Regions from separate parts of the Acidovorax sp. FG42 genome, predicted to be linked through region 2. Evidence: predicted binding sites of a transcription regulator. Region 2 holds the regulator's gene; the other holds the start of a gene.
The links. Region 2 encodes FNR, which switches genes on or off when oxygen is low (the NO sensors DNR and NnrR bind a similar motif). Its sites were predicted from a motif close to TTGATNNNNATCAA; they were not measured.

Region 1 (10,605 bases), on a different contig from region 2:
TGGCTGACCAAACGCCCGGCACGCACCGGCGGCGCGGGCGCGGCAGACGCTGCAGGCGCCCACTGAGCCCGTCCGCCGCGTGGCAGGGCCTCGCGGCGGACACTTCAGGCCAAAACGGCCGCAAGCGCTAGTGGATCATGCGCTGGTAGCTATCATTTTTGACATGGCGGCGCAGTGAGCCAGCGGGGCCCCGCCCCGCTGCAGTCCGCGCCTCCCACAGCCGATGTCGGAAATCCCTGACCGCGCGGCGGGCGCGGCACCTGCGGGCAGTTCGCGGGGTGCACCCAACAATGCACTCACCGCAAACCACTCCAACAAGGAACTGCCATGTCACTCTCGCTGATTCTCCTGATCGTTCTGATCCTCATCCTGGTCGGCGCGCTGCCCACTTGGGGCCACAGCCGCTCGTGGGGCTACGGGCCCAGCGGCGGGATTGGCCTGGTGGTGCTGATCCTGGTGATCCTGCTGCTGATGGGACGGATATGACCGGTAGTTGAACTCCCGGTGCAGGCCACACAGCGTCTGCCCAGGGGAAGTTTTCAAATGCACACAGGGCCCTTTCGAGGGCCCTTTGTTTTGGGCGCTTCGCAGGGGCGCGCGCGGTAGGGCGGCTACCCGGCCTCGGCCACAAACGTCTAAATGATCAATTTGCATAAAAAATACAATTAAATTGAAAATATTGGCATTTCAATCATTTATTTGATATAAACGATAAATTCAAAGAATCGCCGCCCCCCCACCATGCCCTTTTCCCCCTCCGCCATTGGCAACATGCGGCAGTTTCAGATCCGCCTGCTGCGGGGCATCCTGCTGGCCAATGTGGCTTTTGAGCTGCTGTTGCTGGCAGCGGGTGTGGCCGGGCTGGTCGCCACACCCGGGTCGTGGAGCCTCACCCTGGGCGCTGGTACCGCATTCATGGCAGCGCTGTGGTGGGCCCTGCGCCGCTGGCCCCAGGTCTATGTTCCAGTGGCACTCATCCAGACCCTGATCGGGATGGCACTTTTTACCTACGCCCTGTGGCAGCCCCTGGGGCACGAGCTGCGCGCCGTGTGGTTCCTGATCGGGGTGGGTGCGGCCTACCTGCTGCTGGGGCGCGCGGCGGGTGTGGGCTACACCGCCGCGACCTTGGCCATCGTGCTGGGCAGCAACGGCATGCAAAGCGCGCCGTATTCGCTGCACGCGCTCATCATCTTCACGCTAGCCCTGTCGCTGAGCAGCCTGTGTTTTTACCTGTTCGTCAGTGAGGCGCTGCGCCTGTACCAGCACCTTTCCGAGCGGGACCAGCAGTACACCTTGCTGACCGAAGGCGCCGCAGAAGTCATCTGGCGGATCAACCCCGACATGACGGTGGCGTACGTAAGCCCCGCCGACGAACGGGCGCGCGGCGTGCCCGCCCGCGACGTCATCGGAAAGTCCATCTTCAAAGCCCTGACGCCCGAGGGTGCCGAAGCACTGAGACAGGCTGTGCGCGAGCGGCAGCAACTGCTGACGCTGCCCATGCGCTGTGCCAATGGCAGTGTGCGCTGGTTCGAGATGTCCAGCCGCCTGTACCGCGACGCCTCGGGCCAGCCCGCCGGTTACCACAGCATCGGGCGCGACGTGACCGCCCGGCGGGAGTTGGAGCAGGCATTGCACGCCGAGCGCGAGCACCTGGAGGCCCGGGTCAAGGAGCGAACGGCGGCGCTGTCCGTCGCCAAAGAGGCGGCCGAGGCCGCGCTCAATACCAAGCGGATCTTTCTGGCGAACATCGGGCACGAGTTGCGCACGCCCATGACCCTGATCCTGGGCATGACCGAGCTGGTGCGCAACCGCACGCAGGACGAACGCCTCAAGCCCATCCTGAACAACGTGATGGACGCGGCCACGGGCCTCACGCGCATGCTCAACGACCTCATCGACCTGGCCGCGCTGGAAACACGCCAGGTGGCGTTTCAGTTCGCGCCCCTGTCGCTGCCCGAGCTGGCAGCCGATGCCTTGCAGCTGCTGGAGCCGCAGGCGCGCCAAAAGGGGCTGCAAATGTTCATGACCATCGACGGCGAGGGCAGCACGGCCCACCACGTGGGAGATGCCGAGCGCATTCAGCAAGTGCTGGTCAGCCTGCTGGATAACGCCGTGAAGTTCAGCCGCTCAGGCGCTATCCGCCTGGCCCTGCACACCGAGCAAGACACGCCGGACTCCACCGTATGGCGTCTGCGCGTCACCGACGAGGGCATCGGGATTGCGGCGGGCGACCAGCATCGCATCTTCACCTTGTTCGAGCAGGTGGACGGATCGACCACCCGCAGCTTCGAGGGCGCCGGGCTGGGGTTGGCGCTGTGCAAACGCCTGGTCGAGGGCATGGGCGGCAGCCTGGGTGTGGAGAGCGAGCCGGGCAAGGGCAGCAGCTTCTGGGTGTTGCTGCCGCTGCCCAAAGTGACCTGAGCGAGCCAGAACCCTGCAGTGCAGAGGGTCCAGTCAAACCGTGTGCGTGCGCCGCTCGGCCAGGCCAAACGCTGACGACAGGGCAGCAAACTCGTCCTTGCCCACGGTGCCATCGGCGTTGCCCGCACGGTCCATCACCTGCAGCACGGCCTGCGCAAAGGGGTCGGTAGTTGCCTGCTGGCCCTTGGTGCGCGCAAGACCCTTGAGGAATTCATCGTGGGTGATGACGCCGTCCTTGTCGGCATCAAAGCCTGCGGTGATCTGCTGCTTCTGGTCGTCGGTAGCGCCAAACCGCGTCAGCAGCGCCTGGAAATCGTCCTTGGACACCGCACCCGCTGCACGGCCACCGGGCAGTGCCGCTGTGGTCTGACCCGATGAACGACCCACGGCGGCTACCGTTTCCGCAGATGTCCCTTGAGTAGCCAACACGCCCTGCCCCGCCATGCCCGCCAGCGTCTGCGCCTCGGGGCTGAGCGTGACCACGGCCGAGGGCTCGGGCGCTGCCGCCTCGCCCCCACGCCGCGCAGACGCCTTGCCCGCGCCGCTGGCGGCTGCATTGAAAATCATCGACGCCACCGATGCGAGGCCGGAAATGAGAGGGGACATCGCCATGAACTCCTGTGTGGCGACCGCATTGGCGACCCCATCCATCCGGAGTCCGCCGCATCGCCCAGGGCCACAAGGTTACGCGCCTGCCGCCCAGGCAATGGCGGGATCAGCGGGGGCTAAAGGGGCGAGTTTGGCCCCTCATGCAAGAGCGCCCCACTGCTCACGCTTCACGCATAGCCTGGGCCAAAGGCCACAAACTCGCCAGCGAGCGACCCCGCCACCTGCCCCTGGTAGTGCAGCGCTGCGGCCTGCGTGATCCGGCCCAGCCCCTTGCGGCGGATCATGCGGGTGAACGACTCCCAGGCCGGCCGCGCGGGCGCCAGCGCCACGGCTGTGAAGGTACCGTCCATGGGCATGAGGTAGTCCATGGTGTTGCGCTGGATCACCAGCCGGCTGCCCAGCCCCTCAGCGGTGAGCCCCAGGTGCAGCATCGACCAGGCCGCCAGAATGGCCACAGCGGATGCGCTGCCCCCAAACACCGTTTCGCGGTGGTTAATGTTGGGCGCCAGGGGCGCCGTCAGCACCACTTGCTGCAACGATGCCTCCACCACGGTGATCTGCATGGCTTGGGACAGGGGGATGTGTTGGTGCAGGTAGGTTTGCAGTTCTGAAGGAGTCACAGGATTTCCCACTAAAAAGTGCCAAGCGCTGACCCTATCAAAACGCCGCACAGCGTCCAACGTGGTGCAGCGCAGCACTTGGCTACCACCGCCGCAACGGGTCGGTTTCAAAAGCCCGGGTCACGGTGAACGATGTGCACGACCTCAGCCCTTCCGTGCACCAGCCAGTGCCGCAGGTGCGCCGCCAGAAATGCAGGCCGCACATCAATGCCCTCCAGCTCGTCCGGCCCGAACCACGCGAACTCCAGCGCGCGCGAGCCCTCGACGCCCGCATAGGGCCCCGGGCGCGACAACAACAGGCTTCCGGGCAGCGGAATAGCGTGCAAATACAGCCCGATCTCGTGGTACGCGGTGCCAGCGTACGTGAAGAAGTTTTCCACCACACAGGCCAGCGGGCCGGGCTCCACGGGCTGGCCCAGTTCTTCCTGCAGTTCTCGGACCAGGGCTTGTGCCGCCGTCTCCCCCGCATCGATGCCACCGCCGGGCAACGCCCAGAAAGCGTCGCCCACCACCCGGTGCAGCAGCACGCGGCCCTCGCTCTGGATCAGCGCCGCTGCGCGTTGGCGCACGCGAAGCGGGCTGGGATGTGGCATGGGGTTCAAGACTCAGATCCTGATTGATTCTTCACTTCCATCCTTTGCCCTCCGATATCAAGCCAAAATGGCCTCTAGCGCTTACCTCAAAAGCGCAAACAGCTATTAATACAGTAGCAAAAGCAATTCACTGTCCATCCGCAGGCGGCAATAGCAACCCTTGCTGCGCCGCCACCGCTTCGCGCAAAAACGCCCAGGTAGCCTGCATGCGGGCCACATGTTTGTTGTCGCCCGGCATGGACATCCAGAAGGTGCGCTGAAAGCGTGCCACCCCTGGCAATACGGGCACCAGCGACGGGTCTTGCGCCGCCACAAAGGCGGGCAGCACTGCCAGCCCCGCCCCCACGCGGGCGGCTTCGTACTGGGCGAGGATGCTGGTGCTGCGCAGCGCGAAGTGCGCGGGGCGGTGCAGCTCGTCCAGAATCTGCAGTTCCTTGCTGAACAGCAGATCGTCCACGTAGCTGATGAAGGTGTGGCCCCGCAGATCGTCTGGCGTGTGGATGGGAGCATGGCGCTGCAGGTAGCTGCGCGCTCCATACAGTTGCAGCACGTAGTCGGTGAGCTTCACGACCACCACCGCACCGCGCGCCGGGCGTTCCAGCGAGATGACGATGTCCGCCTCGCGGCGCGACAGGTGTACCAAACGCGGCAGCGCCAGCAGGTCCACCACCAGGCCGGGGTGGTCCAGCGCAAACCGGGCCAGCTGGGGCGCCAGGATCAGGTTGCCGAAGCCCTCGGTGGTGCCGATGCGCACCAGCCCGTGCAGGCCCTGGCGCACGCCGGGTGTGGCGTTTTCCACAGCCAGAAAGGCGGCCTCCATGGCCTCGACCTGGGGCAACAGTGCGCGCCCGGCCTCGGTCAGCCGGTGGCCGCCGGCCTCGCGCGCAAACAGGGCGGAGCCCACCTGCTTTTCGAGCGCCTGCAGGCGGCGTGCCACCGTGGTGTGGTCTACGGCCAGGCGGCGCGCGGCCCCCACCAGCGTGCCGGCGCGGGCCAGTTCCAAAAAGTAGCGCAGGTTGTCCCAGTCCATGGCGTCACCGGGCGCGCCGTGCAGCACGTCCGTCCAGCGGCTCGCTGGGCGCACGGCTGAGGGCGTTGTTGCCCCGCACCAGCGTGCGCAGCATGTCCATGAACACCGCGCGTTGCTCGGGCGCCAGGGGTTCGAGCATGCGCTCCTGCGCGCGCAGCATGCCGGGCTCCACCTCTTCCAGCACACGCTGGCCTTCGGGCGTGAGGGTCAGCAGCCGCACGCGGCGGTCTTCGGGGTGGGCATTGCGCTGCATCAGGCCCCGCGACTCCAGCCGGTCGATCACGCTGCCGATGGTGGAGGTGTCAAAACCAATGGTGCGCGCCAGCGTGCGCTGGTCGATGCCCGGCTCGCGCCCCACGGCATAGAGCGCGGCGTATTGCACAGGGGTGATGCCCGTGGCCTGCGTCTCCTCCAGAAACACGGCCACCGCAATCTGCTGCAGGCGGCGGATATGGAAACCGGGAAGGTTGTCGATCTCTACGGACATGAATCTAGGGTTTCTACCGATCTTGATGCGGATCATTTTAGGCCCTACACTAATCATCAGTGTACTTTTTATATGTACACGGCTTATTGATCCACGTCAGTGGCACAACGGATGGAGACAGCGGCAATGACAGTTTTGAACACTCCCACAGCACCCGTCCTGGTCGCTGGCGGAGGCATCGGTGGCGTGGCAGCAGCCCTGGCCCTGGCGCGCCAGGGCTATGCGGTCAAGGTGCTGGAGCAGGCTCCGCAGCTCGGCGAGATCGGCGCGGGCATCCAGCTGGGCCCCAACGCTTTTGCCGCGTTTGACGCCCTGGGCATTGGCGAGCTGGCGCGGGCCCGCGCGGTCTACACCGACGAAATGGTGATGCATGACGCGCTGGACGAACACCTGGTCGGCCGCATCCCCACGGGCGAGGCTTTTCGCCAGCGCTTTGGCAACCCGTACGCCGTGATCCACCGCGCAGACATCCACACCTCGCTGCTGGAAGGGGCCAAAGCGCACGGCAACATCGAGACACTGACCGGCACACGCATCGAGCGCGTGGAGCAAACCGGCGACACCGTCACCGTGTACGACCAGCATGGCGTGGCGCACCGGGGCCAGGCCCTGATTGGTGCGGATGGCGTGAAGTCCGTCGTGCGCCAGCAATACGTCGGCGATGCCGCCCGCGTGTCGGGCCATGTGGTGTACCGCGCCGTGGTGGAAAAGAACGACTTCCCCGAAGACCTGCGCTGGAACGCCGCCAGCATCTGGGTCGGCCCCAACTACCACCTGGTGCACTACCCGCTGCGTGGCGGCGAGCAGTACAACGTGGTCGTGACCTTCCACAGCCGCGAGCAAGAGGAATGGGGCGTGCGCGAGGGCAGCCGCGAAGAGGTGCAGAGCTACTACCGCGACTGCTGCCCGCGCGCCCACCAGCTGATCGACATGCCCAAGAGCTGGAAACGCTGGGCCACCGCCGACCGCGAGCCCATCGGCCAGTGGACGTTTGGCCGTGCCACCTTGCTAGGCGATGCCGCCCACCCCACCCTGCAGTACCTGGCCCAGGGCGCCTGCATGGCGCTGGAAGACGCGGTGACGCTGGGCGAGGCTCTCAAGCGCTGCCAACACGACTTCCCCCAGGCGCTGTCGCTGTACGAGCGCTCGCGCATTGCCCGCACGGCACGCGTGGTGCTGTCGGCCCGCGAAATGGGCCGCATCTTTCACGCCCAGGGCGTGGAGCGCCTGGTACGCAACGACCTCTGGAAGGGCCGCAGCCCCGAGCGTTTTTACGACGCGATGGAGTGGCTGTATGCCTGGAAGGTCGACAACTGCCTGGCCGACTGAGCCAGCCGTGCGCCCTGCCCCATCGATCTTCCCCCCTCCCCCACATTCAACCCAAGGAATTCCCATGAGCGCGATGGATCCCGTACCGTCCCCCGTTCGCCTCACCGCAGTGGCGGCCCACGGCCAGCCCGAGCCCACCCCCGCGCTGGAACAGCTGTACCGCGGCTTTGAGCAGGAAATGCTGGTGCCGCTGTGGACGCAGATCGGCGACCTGATGCCCCCCCATCCGCAGAGCAAGGCCAGCGCCCACCTGTGGCGCTGGGACCGGCTGGTGCCGCTGGCCGATGAAGCCGGCCGCATCGTGCCCGTGGGGCGCGGGGGCGAGCGCCGGGCCATCGCCCTGGCCAACCCGTCCCTGGGCGGCAGACCATTTGCCACACCCACGCTGTGGGCGGCCATCCAGTACCTGATGCCAGGCGAGGACGCGCCCGAACACCGCCACACACAGCACGCGTTCCGCTTCATCGTGGAGGGCGAAGGGGTGTGGACCGTGGTCAATGGCGACTCGGTGCGCATGTCGCGCGGCGACTTCCTGCCCCAGGGCGGGTGGAACTGGCACGCCCACCACAACGCCGCCGACAAGCCGATGGCCTGGATCGACGGGCTGGACATTCCGTTCGCCTACTACACCGAGTCCCAGTTCTTCGAGGTGGGGCGCAACGCCATCAGCCCGGCCGAGCGCATCACGCCGATGCACTCACGCTCCGAACGCCTGTGGGCGCATCCGGGCCTGCGCCCGGTATCGCAACTGCAGGACCAACCCGTCACCCCCATGCTGGCCTACCGCTGGGTGGACACCGACAAGGCCCTCAACGAACAACTGGCGCTGGAAGCCGAGGGCCACCCCGCCACGCTGAGCCCCGGCCACGCTGCCGTGCGTTACACCAACCCCACCAATGGCCGCGACGTGCTGCCCACCATCCGCTGCGAGATGCACCGCGTGCGCAGCGGCGCCACTACCCGCACGCGCCGCGAGGTGGGTTCGTCCGTGTTCCAGGTGTTTGACGGCCAGGGCACCGTGAAGGTGGGAGACCACCAGTGGCAGGTGCGCCGTGGGGACATGTTTGTGGTGCCGTCCTGGCAGCCCTTCACCGCCCAGTGCGATGCCGGCCAGCCCTCGCTGGATCTGTTTCGCTTCAGCGACACACCGATTTTTGAGGCCGTGCATGCCTGGCGCGAACAAATCGAGCCTGCCTGACAACAACCCCGCCCCATTCATTCCTTGCAGCGTCTGCCCGTCCACGCGGGTGGGCCCTGCACTCCTCTTCGACCGGAAGCCCCGATGACTGCTACCTCTTACCTCTGGACCCCACCGCCCGTTCAATCGTTGCCAGTGCGCGGCAGCGCGCAGCGCCTGCCCATCCACCGCCTGTTCTTTGTGGGCCGCAACTACCACGCGCATGCTGTCGAGATGGGCCGCCCCGTGGACAAAAGCGTGGAGCGCCCGTTCTACTTCACCAAGGCCCCCCAGACGCTGACCGAATCTGGCGCCACCGTGGCCTACCCGCCCGAGACGCAGAACTACCACTTCGAGATGGAACTGGTCGTGGCGATTGGCAAGGCCGGGTTCCGCATCCCGGCCGAGCAGGCGCATGAGTACATCTACGGCTACGCCTGCGGCCTCGACATGACCCGCCGCGACCTGCAACTGGTGGCGCGCGACAAGGGCCGCCCCTGGGACCTGGGCAAGGACGTGGAGCAATCCTCCGTGGCGAGCGAGGTCGTGCCCATGCCGGGCCAGGTGATCGAGTCCGGAGTGATCGAGCTGTCGGTCAACGGCGCGGTCAAGCAGCAGTCCAACGTGGACAAGCTGATCTGGAACATCCGCGAGATCATTGCCGACCTCTCCCTGTTCTACCACCTGCAGCCCGGCGACCTGATCTACACCGGCACGCCCGAAGGTGTGGGCGCCGTGGTGCCCGGCGACCACATCACCGGCCGCGTGGAGGGAGTGGGCGAAATCGCGCTGACCGTGGGCCAACCCGCATAAACCGAGGACCGCCCCATGAAGCTCTACAGCTTTTTCCGCAGCGGCACCTCGCACCGCCTGCGCATCGCGCTCCACGTCAAGGGCCTCACGCCCGACTACGTGCCCGTGGACCTGCGCGTGGATGAGCAGGCCGAAGCACCGTTCAAGGCCATCAACCCGCAGGGCCTGGTGCCGGCGCTGGAGATCGACAACGGCCAGGTGCTGATCCAGTCACCCGCCATCATCGAGTGGCTGGAGGAGCGCTATCCCACGCCCGCGCTGCTGCCTGCCGACCCGCTGGCCCGCGCCCAGGTGCGCGCACTGGCTGCCATCGTGGGCTGCGATGTGCACCCCATCAACAACCGCCGCATCCTGCAAACCCTGCGCAAGCAGTTCGGCGCGGACGAGGCCGCCATCAACGCCTGGTGCGCCACCTGGATCACCGCCGGTTTTGACGCCATCGAAGCCCTGTTGGCCCAAGACACCACGCGCGGCAGCTACTGCTATGGCGGCGCGCCCAGCCTGGCCGACGTGTACCTGATTCCGCAGGTCGAAAGCGCCCGCCGCTTTGGCGTGGACATGGCCGCCTGGCCGCTCATCCGCGCAGTGGATGCCGCCTGCGCCGAGCTACCCGCCTTTGCCCGCGCCGCCCCTGCGGTCCAGCCAGACGCCTGACGCGGCCCCGACACCGCAGCCACCACCGGCACACCCGCATTCATCACTACAACCAGGAGACAAACCATGCCCACCTTCCCATCCGCCACTTCGGCGCCCCACCTAAACGCCGTCAGGCTCAAGCAGCGCGGCCTGCGCCGCCGCACCCTCGCCACCGCAGCCCTGCTGCTGGGCGGCGCCAGCGCCACCGGCCTGGCCTGGGCCCAGGGCAGTGCGCCCGCCTTTCCCAGCAAGCCGGTCACCGTGGTCACCGCCTTCGCCGTCGGCAGCGGGCCCGATGCTGTGCTGCGCCTGGTGGCCAACAAGCTGTCGGTGGCCTGGAAGCAAAGCGTGACGGTGGACAACCGCCCCGGCGGCGGCGGTTTCATCGCCATCGAAGCCGCGCGCCGTGGCGCGCCGGACGGCCACACCCTGCTGCAGCTGGACAGCGAACACCTGTCCGCCCTGCCCCACCTGTACAAGCAACGCAACTTCCAGACGTTGCAGGTTTTTGACCCGGTGGCGCCGCTGTTCCGCACACCGTTCCTGGTCGCCGTGCCCACGCAGTCGCCCTGGAAGAACATGGGCGACCTGATTGCGGCCGCCAAGAAGGGCCAGGGCGCGGTGAGCTACGGCTCGTGGGGCGTGGGCAGCCCAGGGCATCTGGGCGGTGAGTGGCTGGACCTGGTGGACGGCACACAGATGACCCATGTGCCGTTCCGCGAGGTCAGCCAGCTGTTCACCTCGGTCGCCAATGGCGACCCGGCCTGGAGCCTGGCCAGCATTCCGTCCAGCCATGGCATCTACAAGGCCGGCAAGATCCGCTACCTGGCGGTGGCGGGCCCGCGCCGCATTGCGCAGCTGCCCGATGTGCCCACGCTGGCCGAGGCCGG
Region 2 (10,605 bases):
GGCCGCCGCCTACAACGCGCTGTGTGTGCCGCTGGCGGTGGTCGGCTGGATGCCGGCCTGGCTGGCGGGACTGGGCATGGCGCTGAGTTCGCTGCTGGTGGTGCTCAATGCCGCGCGCCTGGCGCGCGACCTGCCTTCCTTGCCAGGCTCGCACAGCGCGCCGTTGCCAACAGCTGCTTTGCCTGCGCGCCCCGACATCACGGCCAGCGGCACGTCGCAGCCGCCCCTTGATCTTTCGAAGACCCCACTGGAGCCCGTCTGATGGACATCCTTTATTTGTTGATTCCTCTGTCCGTAATGCTGGTGCTCTTGATTCTGGGAGGCCTGTGGTGGGCGGTGTACCACGGGCAGTTCGAGAGCGTCGAACAAGAGGGGGAGCGCATTCTCCGAGACGGTTGACTTGTGTCAATGCCCGATAGCCGCGACTGCAACAAACTCTTACTGCAATACAAAGAGGTGCCCGATGGATTTTCCAAAAACAAATGCTGCGCACTACAACGATACGGTAGTGCGGCAGTTCTCTATCCTGGCCGTGGTGGTGGGGGTGGTCGGCATGCTGGTGGGCGTCATCATCGCCGCCCAGTTGGCCTGGCCAGAACTCAACTTTGGCATTCCGTGGCTGAGTTATGGCCGCTTGCGACCTTTGCACACCAATGCGGTGATCTTTGGTTTTGGCGGTAGCGCGCTGTTTGCTACCAGCTACTACGTGGTGCAGCGCACCTGCCAGGTCCGGCTTTTTGCGGGTCCTCTGGCCGCATTCACCTTCTGGGGTTGGGTGCTGGTCATTGCGGCTGCGGTGGTCAGCCTGCCCATGGGCTACACCCAGGGCAAGGAATACGCTGAACTCGAATGGCCCATCGACATCCTGATCACGCTGGTTTGGGTGTCCTATGCCATCGTGTTCTTCGGCACCATTGGAACCCGCAAGGTCAAGCACATTTATGTGGCCAACTGGTTCTTTGGTGCGTTCATCCTGGCCGTGGCACTGCTGCACCTGGTGAACAGCGCAGCCATCCCAGCGGGCATGATGAAGAGCTACTCGGCCTACGCCGGTGTGCAGGACGCCATGGTGCAATGGTGGTACGGCCACAATGCCGTGGGCTTCTTCCTGACCGCTGGTTTCCTGGGCATGATGTACTACTTCATCCCCAAGCAGGCAGGTCGTCCTGTGTACTCGTATCGCCTGTCGATCGTGCACTTCTGGGCGCTGATCTTCACCTACATGTGGGCCGGCCCACACCACCTGCACTACACCGCGCTGCCTGACTGGACGCAATCGGTGGGCATGGTGTTCTCGCTCATCCTGCTGGCTCCCAGCTGGGGCGGCATGATCAACGGCATCATGACCCTGTCGGGTGCATGGCACAAGCTGCGTGACGACCCTATCCTGCGCTTCCTGATCGTGTCGCTGTCGTTCTACGGCATGTCCACGTTCGAGGGCCCGATGATGTCCATCAAGACCGTCAATGCCCTGAGCCACTACACCGACTGGACCATCGGCCACGTGCACTCCGGCGCCCTGGGCTGGGTGGGCCTGATTTCGATGGGTTCGCTGTACTACCTGGTGCCCCGTCTGTTCGGCAAGGACAAGATGCACTCCGTCAAGGCGATCGAGCTGCACTTCTGGATGGCCACCATCGGCATCGTGCTGTACATCGCTGCCATGTGGATTGCCGGCGTGATGCAAGGCCTGATGTGGCGCGCGGTCAACCCCGACGGCACGCTCACCTACACCTTCGTGGAAAGCGTGAAGGCGACCTATCCCTTCTATGTGATCCGCGTGGCCGGTGGTCTGCTGTACCTGGGCGGCATGCTGGTCATGGCCTGGAACGTGTGGCTGACTGCCATCTCGGGCCGTTCGGTCAAGGTGGCCATTCCTGCAGTGAACACGGCCCACGCCTGAGTCTGAAGGAGATCATTCATGTCCAATAACAACACATCTGCTTCGACCGGTTTCACCCATGAAAAGGTGGAGACCAACAACTTTCTGATGATCGTGCTGATCCTGATCGTGATCGCCATTGGCGGTCTGGTCGAGATCGTGCCCCTGTTCTTCCAGAAGTCCACGACCGAGGCGGTCAAGGGTGTCGAGCCTTACAACGCTTTGCAGCTGGCAGGCCGCGACATCTACATCCGCGAGGGTTGCTACAACTGCCACTCGCAGATGATCCGCCCCTTCCGCGCAGAGACGCTGCGCTATGGCCACTACTCGGTGGCGGGCGAGTTTGTGTATGACCACCCCTTCCAGTGGGGTAGCAAGCGCACGGGTCCCGACCTGCACCGCGTGGGTGGCAAGTACAGCGACGAATGGCATCGCATCCACCTGAACAACCCCCGCGATGTGGTGCCCGAGTCCAACATGCCCGCATACCCCTGGCTTGAAAAGAACCAGGTGGACCCCGCAGTGATGGCGCCCCGCATGAAGGCCCTGCGCACCGTGGGCGTGCCTTACACCGACGAGCAGATCACGGCTGCGGCGGGCGAGGTCAAGGGCAAGACGGAGCAGGATGCGCTCATCGCCTACCTGCAAGTCATGGGCCGTGCGCTCAAGTAAGCAAAGGAGATATCCCATGGACATCACCACCATGCGCATCGTCGCCACCCTGGCATCGATGGCCTGCTTCATTGGCATCTGGGTCTGGGCCTACCGAGGCCGCAACAAGGCCCGGTTCGACGAGGCAGCCCAGCTGCCTTTCGAGACAGATTGACCTTCACCAGAACGAGAACACCCCATGAGTGACTTCACCAGCAATTTCTGGTCGGTCTTTGTGACCACGCTGACCCTGGTCGGCATCATCGCCTGCGGCATCCTGCTTTGGATGGCGGGCCGCAAGAAGGTGGTGGCCACCTCCGACAACACCACCGGCCACGTTTGGGATGAGGACCTGGTCGAGATGAACAACCCCCTGCCGCGCTGGTGGGTGTGGCTGTTTGTCATCACCATCGTCTTTGGTCTGGGCTACCTGGCCGCCTATCCAGGCCTGGGCAGCTTCACCGGCAAGCTCAACTGGACGCAGAAGGGCGAGTACGAAGCCGAAATGGCCAAGGCCAAGACGGAGCTGGAGCCGCTATACGCACGCTTTGCCTCCATGAAGCCTGAAGACGTAGCCGCCGACCCCCAGGCCCACGCGATAGGCGAGCGTTTGTTCATGAACAACTGCGCACAGTGCCACGGCTCGGATGCGCGAGGCAGCAAGGGCTTTCCAAACCTGACGGACAACGACTGGCTGCACGGCGGCACGCCCGAGAAGATCCGCGAGACGCTGGAGAAGGGCCGCATCGGCAACATGCCTCCCATGGCAGCCGCAGTGGGCTCCCCGGAAGACGTGCGTAACCTGTCGCACTACGTGCTGAGCCTGTCGGGCAGCCCCCATGACTCGCTGCGCGCATCGCTGGGCAAGGCCAAGTTTGCTGCCTGCGCAGCCTGCCACGGCATGGACGGCAAGGGCAACCAGGCGCTGGGCGCGCCTAACCTGACCGATGACATCTGGCTGCATGGCTGGGGCGAGGCCGCCATCACCGCCATGATCAACAACGGCAAGGTCAACCAGATGCCTGCACAGGCCGAAAAGTTGACCGAGGCGCAGATCGGCGTACTCTCTGCCTATGTGTGGGGCCTGTCGAACAAGCAGGTGGCTGCACGCTGACCTGGCTGCCGGGCGGTGCGTGAGACGCACTGCCCGGGTTTCCGTTTGAAGGCACCCCTTTTACGCCTTAATTCCGTTCACAAAGCGACACCATGAGCACACCCAGCGAGCCGGCTCGCAAGGTCATCCCGATTACGCCAGTCGCGGCAGATGCGTCGTCTGCGGGCGAGATCATCTCGCTGTACGAAGCGCAAAAGAAGATCTACCCGCGTTCCATCAGCGGCCTGTTTGCGCGCTGGCGCTGGGGCATGGTGTTTCTTACGCAGCTGGTGTTTTACGGGTTGCCGTGGTTTGAGTGGGGCCAGCGCCAGATGGTGCTGTTTGACCTGGGGGCTCGCAGGTTCTACATCTTTGGTCTGGTGCTGTATCCGCAGGATTTCATCTACCTCACCGGCCTTCTGATCATTTCGGCGTTGTCACTGTTCCTGTTCACCGCAGTGGCCGGGCGTCTGTGGTGTGGCTTTGCGTGCCCGCAGACGGTGTACACCGAAATGTTCATGTGGATCGAGCACAAGATCGAAGGCGATCGCAGTGCCCGGCTCCGCCTGGACAACGGCCCCTGGACGTTCGAGAAGATCCGCAAGAAGTTTTTCAAGCAAGTGGTGTGGATCGCGGTGGCCCTGTGGACCGGGTTCACTTTTGTGGGGTACTTCGTCCCCATTCGCGAGCTGGGCAGCGAGCTGCTGGCGTTCCAGGGCAGCTGGCAGATTTTCTGGGTGCTGTTCTACGGTTTTGCCACCTATGGCAATGCGGGCTTCATGCGCGAGCAGGTCTGCAAGTACATGTGCCCTTATGCGCGTTTTCAAAGCGCGATGTTTGACAAGGACACTTTGATCGTTACCTACGACCCTGAACGTGGCGAGCAGCGTGGCCCACGCAAGAAGAACATCGACTACAAAGCCCAGGGCTTGGGTGACTGCATCGATTGCTCGCTGTGTGTGCAGGTCTGTCCCGTGGGCATCGACATCCGCAAGGGTTTGCAGTACGAATGCATCGGCTGCGGCTTGTGCGTGGACGCCTGCAATACCGTGATGGACAAGATGCAGTACCCGCGTGGGCTCATCCGCTATTCGACCCAGAACGGCGTTGCCAAGCACTGGACGCAGTCGCAGATGTTGCGCCGCGTGCTGCGCCCCCGCGTGCTGATCTACAGCGCCGTGCTGGTAAGCCTTTGCGTGGCCATGTTGGCCAGCCTGGTGGTGCGCACACCGCTGAAGGTGGATGTGGTGCGGGACCGCGCTGCGCTCTCGCGCATCGTGGCGGGTGGCAAGCTGGAGAACATTTACCGGCTGCAGATCATGAATGCCACCGAGGGCGAGCAGCGTTATCGCATCAGTGCGCGGGGCCTGGAGGGTCTCGAAGTGGCTTCCGAGGCTGAAGTGGACATTGGCGCGGCAGAGTCTCGCTGGGTGGCCGTGCGTTTGCAGATTCCCTATGGTTCCGCTACGCCCGGGTCGCATGCCGTTCAGTTTGATGTGCAGGCCGTAGGAGCAGCGGCCCATGTCACGGAGAAATCCGTGTTCCTTGTACCGCGCTGAGCGGTATTCCGGTGGGGCCCTTCGGGGCCGCACTTTGACCGATATTGTTGAGGAGTAAAGCACCATGTCTTCAAACCCTGCCATTGCAACCCAGGCGGTAACCGTACCCTGGTGGAAGTTTGGCCATGTGTGGCTGGTGATTGCCGGGCCTCTGATCGTGATCGTGGCGGGCTTTGTGACGCTGTGGCTAGCGATTTCGCGGCCCGACCCCGTGGTGGCGGAGGACTACTACCGCCAAGGCATCGAAATCAACAAGACACTGGTGGCGCCGGAAAAGAGTCTGGCGCCGGCCCTCAAGGCCCGCAACCATGCGGCCACCCCTGTGCAAGACCAACCACGCTGAAACCCCAGGGTCGCACACCCTGGCGACCCCGGCAGCACCAGGAGACAGAACCTATATGTGGACGCAACGCCTGATGTGGATTGCATGGCCCGCCTTTTTGATGGCGGGTGTGCTGGAGATGCTGGTTTTTGCCATGGTGGACCCCCAGGACCTGCACTGGTTCGGGCAGCCTCTGGCGCTGTCGAGGCAGGGGGTGTACACCCTCGCATTTTTTGTGTTCTGGGCCATCACCATGGCCACCAGCGCATTGACCACGCTACTGTCCATGTCCCCGTTTGAGGTCAACCGCTGTCCCGTGCCCGACGGGGAGCGCCCTGACGATTGCCGCAAGACATCGTCGTCTTGCTCCTGAGCCTTTTTCGCCGGTTCATGCGGGCATGCGCTGCATGCCGTTTTAGAAGGGACCGTAGGGCTTTTGTACCGCCCAGACCCTCAGCCGACGAGGGGCCGTACTCAGTGGCAGGTCTGCTGGCTGTTCACAATGCGTCGCAGGGCATCGGTGTCAAGGATGCGCACATGGCGCTGTTTGACTTCCACGATGCCTTCTTCCACAAATTTGGAGAAGGTGCGGCTCACTGTTTCAAGTTTGAGGCCCAGGTAGCTGCCGATCTCTTCGCGCGTCATGCGCAACACCAGTTCTGATTGCGAGAAGCCCCGTGCATGCAGGCGCTGCACCAGGTTGAGCAAGAAGGCCGCCAGGCGCTCCTCGGCACGCATGCTGCCCAGCAGCAGCATCACACCATGTTCGCGCACGATCTCGCGGCTCATGATCTTGTGCACGTGGTGCTGCAGGGCCGTGACTTCGCGGGACAGTTCTTCGATGCGGTCGAAAGGCATGACGCAGACCTCGGCATCTTCCAGGGCCACCGCGTCACAGGTGTGGTGGTCATTCACGATGCCGTCCAGCCCGATGATCTCCCCCGCCATCTGAAAGCCCGTGACCTGGTCGCGACCGTCTTCGGTGGCCACACAGGTCTTGAAAAAACCGGTGCGGATGGCGTACAAGGACGTGAAGGACTCGCCATTGCGAAACAGCGTGCCGCCGCGCTTGACCTTGCGGCGGACAGCAACGACCTCGTCAATGCGCTGCAGTTGCTCTTCGTTCAAGCCCACGGGCATGCACAGCTCGCGGAGGTTGCAGTTGGAGCAGGCGACTTTGATGGTGAGCGGGTTCATAGACACATGGGCTTGGGTTAGCGGTCAAGCATATCGCGCTTGCCGTACACGAACCTGAATACAGAGCGCGGGCAAGCGGCTGACCTTCATCAAATTGTCGCCGTATCGCTTGCGGGTTCACTTGATGCAGGTCAAGGACATGTCCCAGAGCCTACGGCACAGTCAAGGTGTACGCAAGGAAATTTCCCCATGACTGCTGTTTCGCCAGACCTTCTGCGCCGCTTTGACGTGCCAGGGCCCCGCTATACATCCTATCCAACGGCCGACCGTTTCGTGGAGGCGTTTGGTCAGGAAGACTATGTGCTGGCGCTGCAACAGCGCCGCTCGGGCACGCTGGCCAAGGCCATGCCGCTGTCCCTGTACGTGCACATCCCGTTTTGCGAATCCCTGTGCTACTACTGCGCCTGCAACAAGATCATCACCAAGCACCATGACCGCGCCGAGGTCTACTTGCGCTACTTGAGCCGCGAGATCGACCTGCACACGGCGCACTGTGGCGTAGGACAGGTGGTGAGTCAACTGCACCTGGGGGGAGGCACACCCACCTTCCTCTCCGATGCGGGCCTGCGGGAGCTGATGGCCATGCTCAAGCGCAGCTTCACGCTGGCGCCTGGGGGGGAATACTCGATCGAGGTGGACCCTCGCACCGTCAATGCAGAGCGTCTTGCACTGTTGGCTGAACTGGGTTTTAACCGGCTGAGTTTTGGCGTGCAGGACTTTGATGCCGAAGTGCAGAAGGCTGTGCACCGCATCCAGCCTGCCGAACAGGTGTTTGCGCTGGTTGAGTCTGCGCGTTCGTTGGGCTTTGACTCGGTGAACGTGGATCTGATCTACGGCCTGCCGCGCCAGACGCCCGAGTCTTTTGACCGCACGCTGGCCCAGGTGGCGCAACTGCGGCCTGACCGCATCGCCCTGTATGCCTATGCGCACCTGCCAGAGCGTTTCAAGCCACAGCGTCGCATCATCTCTGCGGAGTTGCCCACGGGCGGGAGCAAGCTCTCCATGTTGTCGCGCTCGCTCGATGCCTTCATGGATGCTGGCTACGTGTACGTGGGCATGGACCACTTTGCGCTGCCCACCGACGCCCTGGCCGTGGCCAAGCGCCAGGGGCGCCTGCACCGCAATTTCCAGGGCTACAGCACGCAGCCGGACTGCGATTTGATCGGCCTGGGCGTATCGGCCATTGGCCGTGTGGGGGCAACCTACAGCCAGAACTCCAAGACGCTGGATGAGTACTACGACTTTCTGGACCAGGGGCGGTTGCCCGTGGTGCGGGGGCTGGCGCTCACGCGCGACGACCTGGTGCGCCGTGCGGCCATCATGGCCCTGATGTGCCAGGGGGAACTGCTGTTCGAGCCGATGGAGCAGGCATGGCTGATCGACTTCCGCCAGTATTTCGCGGCGGAGTTGGCCCAATTGGAGGGCATGCAGGAGCAAGGGCTGGTGCGCGTTGGGCCAGAGGGCATTGAAGTGACTGCGACCGGTTGGTTCTTCGTGCGGGGCATCGCCATGGTTTTTGACCGCTATCTGCAGGCAGACCGCAACCGCGCCCGGTTTTCGCGCATCATCTGATACCTATGCTTGCCACGGTCGGCTGGACTGCTCTGCTCATGGGACTCGCTGGCGGGTCCCACTGCCTGGCCATGTGCTCCGCGCCCTGTGGAGCGCTCGTGGGGCAGGGCGGCGCGCCACTGGCGGAGGGCAGTGCCGAGCGGGTGGTGCGCTGGGCGCCGCGTGGCGGCGTACTGCAGCGCACCGTGGCCTTTCATGCGGGGCGCCTGGTGGGCTATGCCAGCGCCGGGGCACTGGCAGCCATGGCCATGGACAGTCTGGCATGGCTGACCCAGCAGACCACTGCGTTGCGTCCCGCCTGGACGCTGATGCACGTGGCAGTGATGGCCTGGGGGCTCATGATGATGGTGCAGTCGCGCCAGCCCGCCTGGGTGGAACAGGCTGGCCGCTCCGTGTGGGCGCGTGTTCGACCGCTGGTCGGAGCGCCAGGCGGCGTGATGGCGGCGGGGGTCCTGTGGGCCCTGATGCCTTGCGGGTTGCTCTACTCGGCCCTGTTGGTCGCGGCGCTCAGTGGAGGGCCACTGGAGGGGGCCCTGACCATGGCCCTGTTTGCCGTGGGCAGCGGGGTCTGGCTGGTGGGCGGCCCCTGGGCTTGGAGCAGCCTTCGCAATCGCCTGAATCTTGCGCGAGCTCAGTGGGGCACGAGGGCCGCAGGCGCCATGCTGTGCGCGGTCGCTGCCTGGGCATTGTGGATGGATCTCATTTACAAGCCATCGCTCTGGTGTCGCTGAGCGGGCGGCGCTGATTTGTCCTGTCACCCTTAATCGCCCGGTGGTTCCAAGCGGGGCGATGCCTCAGCCCAGGGGGCTGCAGTGCTCCAGTCAGGCCCGATTTCTGCCAAGTGTTGCCGGATCGCTGCGCGGTCTGCCGGTTCTTCGCCACGTCACTGGAACTGGTGATAATCTGCGTAACTATTGGTGGCATTGATGTCGCCATGTATCGTGCGCCTGACGTGAACTCATCCATCCTCATCGACATCAGCCAACTGCGTGTCGGCATGTACATCCAGCTCGACGTGGGCTGGATGCACCATCCGTTCCCGACCAGCAGTTTCCGGGTGGCGTCGTCGGAACAGATCGCCACCTTGCGCGAGCTGGGGTTGACCGAGGTACGTTACGTCCCCAAAAAGAGCGATCCAGAACTGCAGGAGCTGGTGCCTGCTGCCTGGAGCGTGCCCGAGATGACAGCCCCACCGCCCAACGGCCTGGATGCGCCCGGGCCTGGGACGGCCACTGTCGTGGACCCCGAGGCGCAGCGTCGCCGTGAGCTGCTGGAAGCACAAAACCGGGCCTTGGCCGCCTGCAATCAGCGTTTCTCAGAAGCCACCCGTCAGTACCAGTCCATGGAGCGCACGGTTTCCGAGCACCCCGACCAGGCCAGGGCCAAGGGGGAAGCGCTGGTTTCGGGGTGTGTTACCGAACTGCTGGAAAACGGCGACTCTGTCATTCGGCTGCTGTCCGAGGGCGTGGGCGAGCGCAACGGATTGCATCCGATCAATGTGATGGTGATTTCGCTGCTGCTGGGGCGATCCCTGGGCATGAAGAGCGAGGAGCTGCACGATCTGGGTGTGGCCGCATTGATCCACGACATCGGCAAGCTCAAGCTGCCGCCCAATCTGCGCCAGCCCACCCCGTCCATGATCCCGATGGAGCGCACACGCTACGAGACCCACGTGGCGGAATCCGTTGCCCTGGCCAAACGCATGGGGTTTGCGGATGCCGTGCTGACGGCCGTGGCGCGTCACCACGAAATGTGCGATGGCAGTGGTTTTCCGCAGCGTCTGAAGGGGCCCGATCTGGGGCGCATGAGCCAGGTCCTGGCGCTGGTCAACCAGTACGACCGTATGTGCAACCCGGCGATGGGGGTGACGGCGCTGACGCCCCACGAGGCGCTTTCCGTCATCTTTGCCCAGCTCAAGGCCCGTTTTGATTCGGTGGTCCTGGGGGCTTTCATTCGCATGATGGGGGTCTACCCGCCCGGTTCCATCGTGCAATTGGTCAATGACCGGTATGCCATCGTGGCCTCGGTCAACTCGTCGCGGCCGTTGCGGCCCAAGGTCATCGTGCACGACCCGCGCGTACCCAAGGATGAAGCGCCGATCCTGGATCTGGAAACTGTCCCTGAACTGGGCATACGGCGCAGCCTTAAGCCCGCACAACTGCCGCGTGACGCGCTGGACTACCTGTCACCCCGACAGCGGATCTGTTACTTTTTTGAGCGAGCGGTCAGTCCCGGCCCTGACGAGGCTGCGGCGTGAACGATCTCCAATCGCTCGGGTGGCTGGATGGCCTGCAGGAGGCCGTGTGGCTCCTGGATGAGGCCAGCCAAC

Region 1: the regulator FNR is predicted to act here: its motif matches at 5,783-5,796, upstream of ACODSM_RS17370 (3-hydroxybenzoate 6-monooxygenase).

The regions. Positions count from the first base shown of each region.
Region 1 covers NZ_JBMDJM010000017.1:100,631-111,235, reverse strand. The annotation lists gene ACODSM_RS17410 (DHA2 family efflux MFS transporter permease subunit) at 1-66, shown strand, start outside; gene ACODSM_RS17405 (DUF3309 family protein) at 328-486, shown strand; gene ACODSM_RS17400 (sensor histidine kinase) at 742-2,421, shown strand; gene ACODSM_RS17395 (EF-hand domain-containing protein) at 2,455-3,027, opposite strand; gene ACODSM_RS17390 (YiiD C-terminal domain-containing protein) at 3,198-3,650, opposite strand; gene ACODSM_RS17385 (NUDIX hydrolase) at 3,758-4,243, opposite strand; gene ACODSM_RS17380 (LysR family transcriptional regulator) at 4,371-5,273, opposite strand; gene ACODSM_RS17375 (MarR family winged helix-turn-helix transcriptional regulator) at 5,278-5,760, opposite strand; gene ACODSM_RS17370 (3-hydroxybenzoate 6-monooxygenase) at 5,887-7,089, shown strand; gene ACODSM_RS17365 (cupin domain-containing protein) at 7,154-8,287, shown strand; gene ACODSM_RS17360 (fumarylacetoacetate hydrolase family protein) at 8,372-9,079, shown strand; gene maiA (maleylacetoacetate isomerase) at 9,095-9,733, shown strand; gene ACODSM_RS17350 (Bug family tripartite tricarboxylate transporter substrate binding protein) at 9,800-10,605, shown strand, end outside.
Region 2 covers NZ_JBMDJM010000014.1:73,223-83,827, forward strand. The annotation lists gene ACODSM_RS15320 (heavy metal translocating P-type ATPase) at 1-262, shown strand, start outside; gene ccoS (cbb3-type cytochrome oxidase assembly protein CcoS) at 262-399, shown strand; gene ccoN (cytochrome-c oxidase, cbb3-type subunit I) at 464-1,903, shown strand; gene ccoO (cytochrome-c oxidase, cbb3-type subunit II) at 1,922-2,554, shown strand; gene ACODSM_RS15340 (CcoQ/FixQ family Cbb3-type cytochrome c oxidase assembly chaperone) at 2,571-2,708, shown strand; gene ccoP (cytochrome-c oxidase, cbb3-type subunit III) at 2,733-3,647, shown strand; gene ccoG (cytochrome c oxidase accessory protein CcoG) at 3,740-5,185, shown strand; gene ACODSM_RS15355 (FixH family protein) at 5,250-5,528, shown strand; gene ACODSM_RS15360 (hypothetical protein) at 5,584-5,880, shown strand; gene fnr (fumarate/nitrate reduction transcriptional regulator Fnr) at 5,982-6,704, opposite strand; gene hemN (oxygen-independent coproporphyrinogen III oxidase) at 6,894-8,276, shown strand; gene ACODSM_RS15375 (sulfite exporter TauE/SafE family protein) at 8,282-9,007, shown strand; gene ACODSM_RS15380 (cyclic di-GMP phosphodiesterase) at 9,229-10,533, shown strand; gene ACODSM_RS15385 (EAL domain-containing protein) at 10,530-10,605, shown strand, end outside.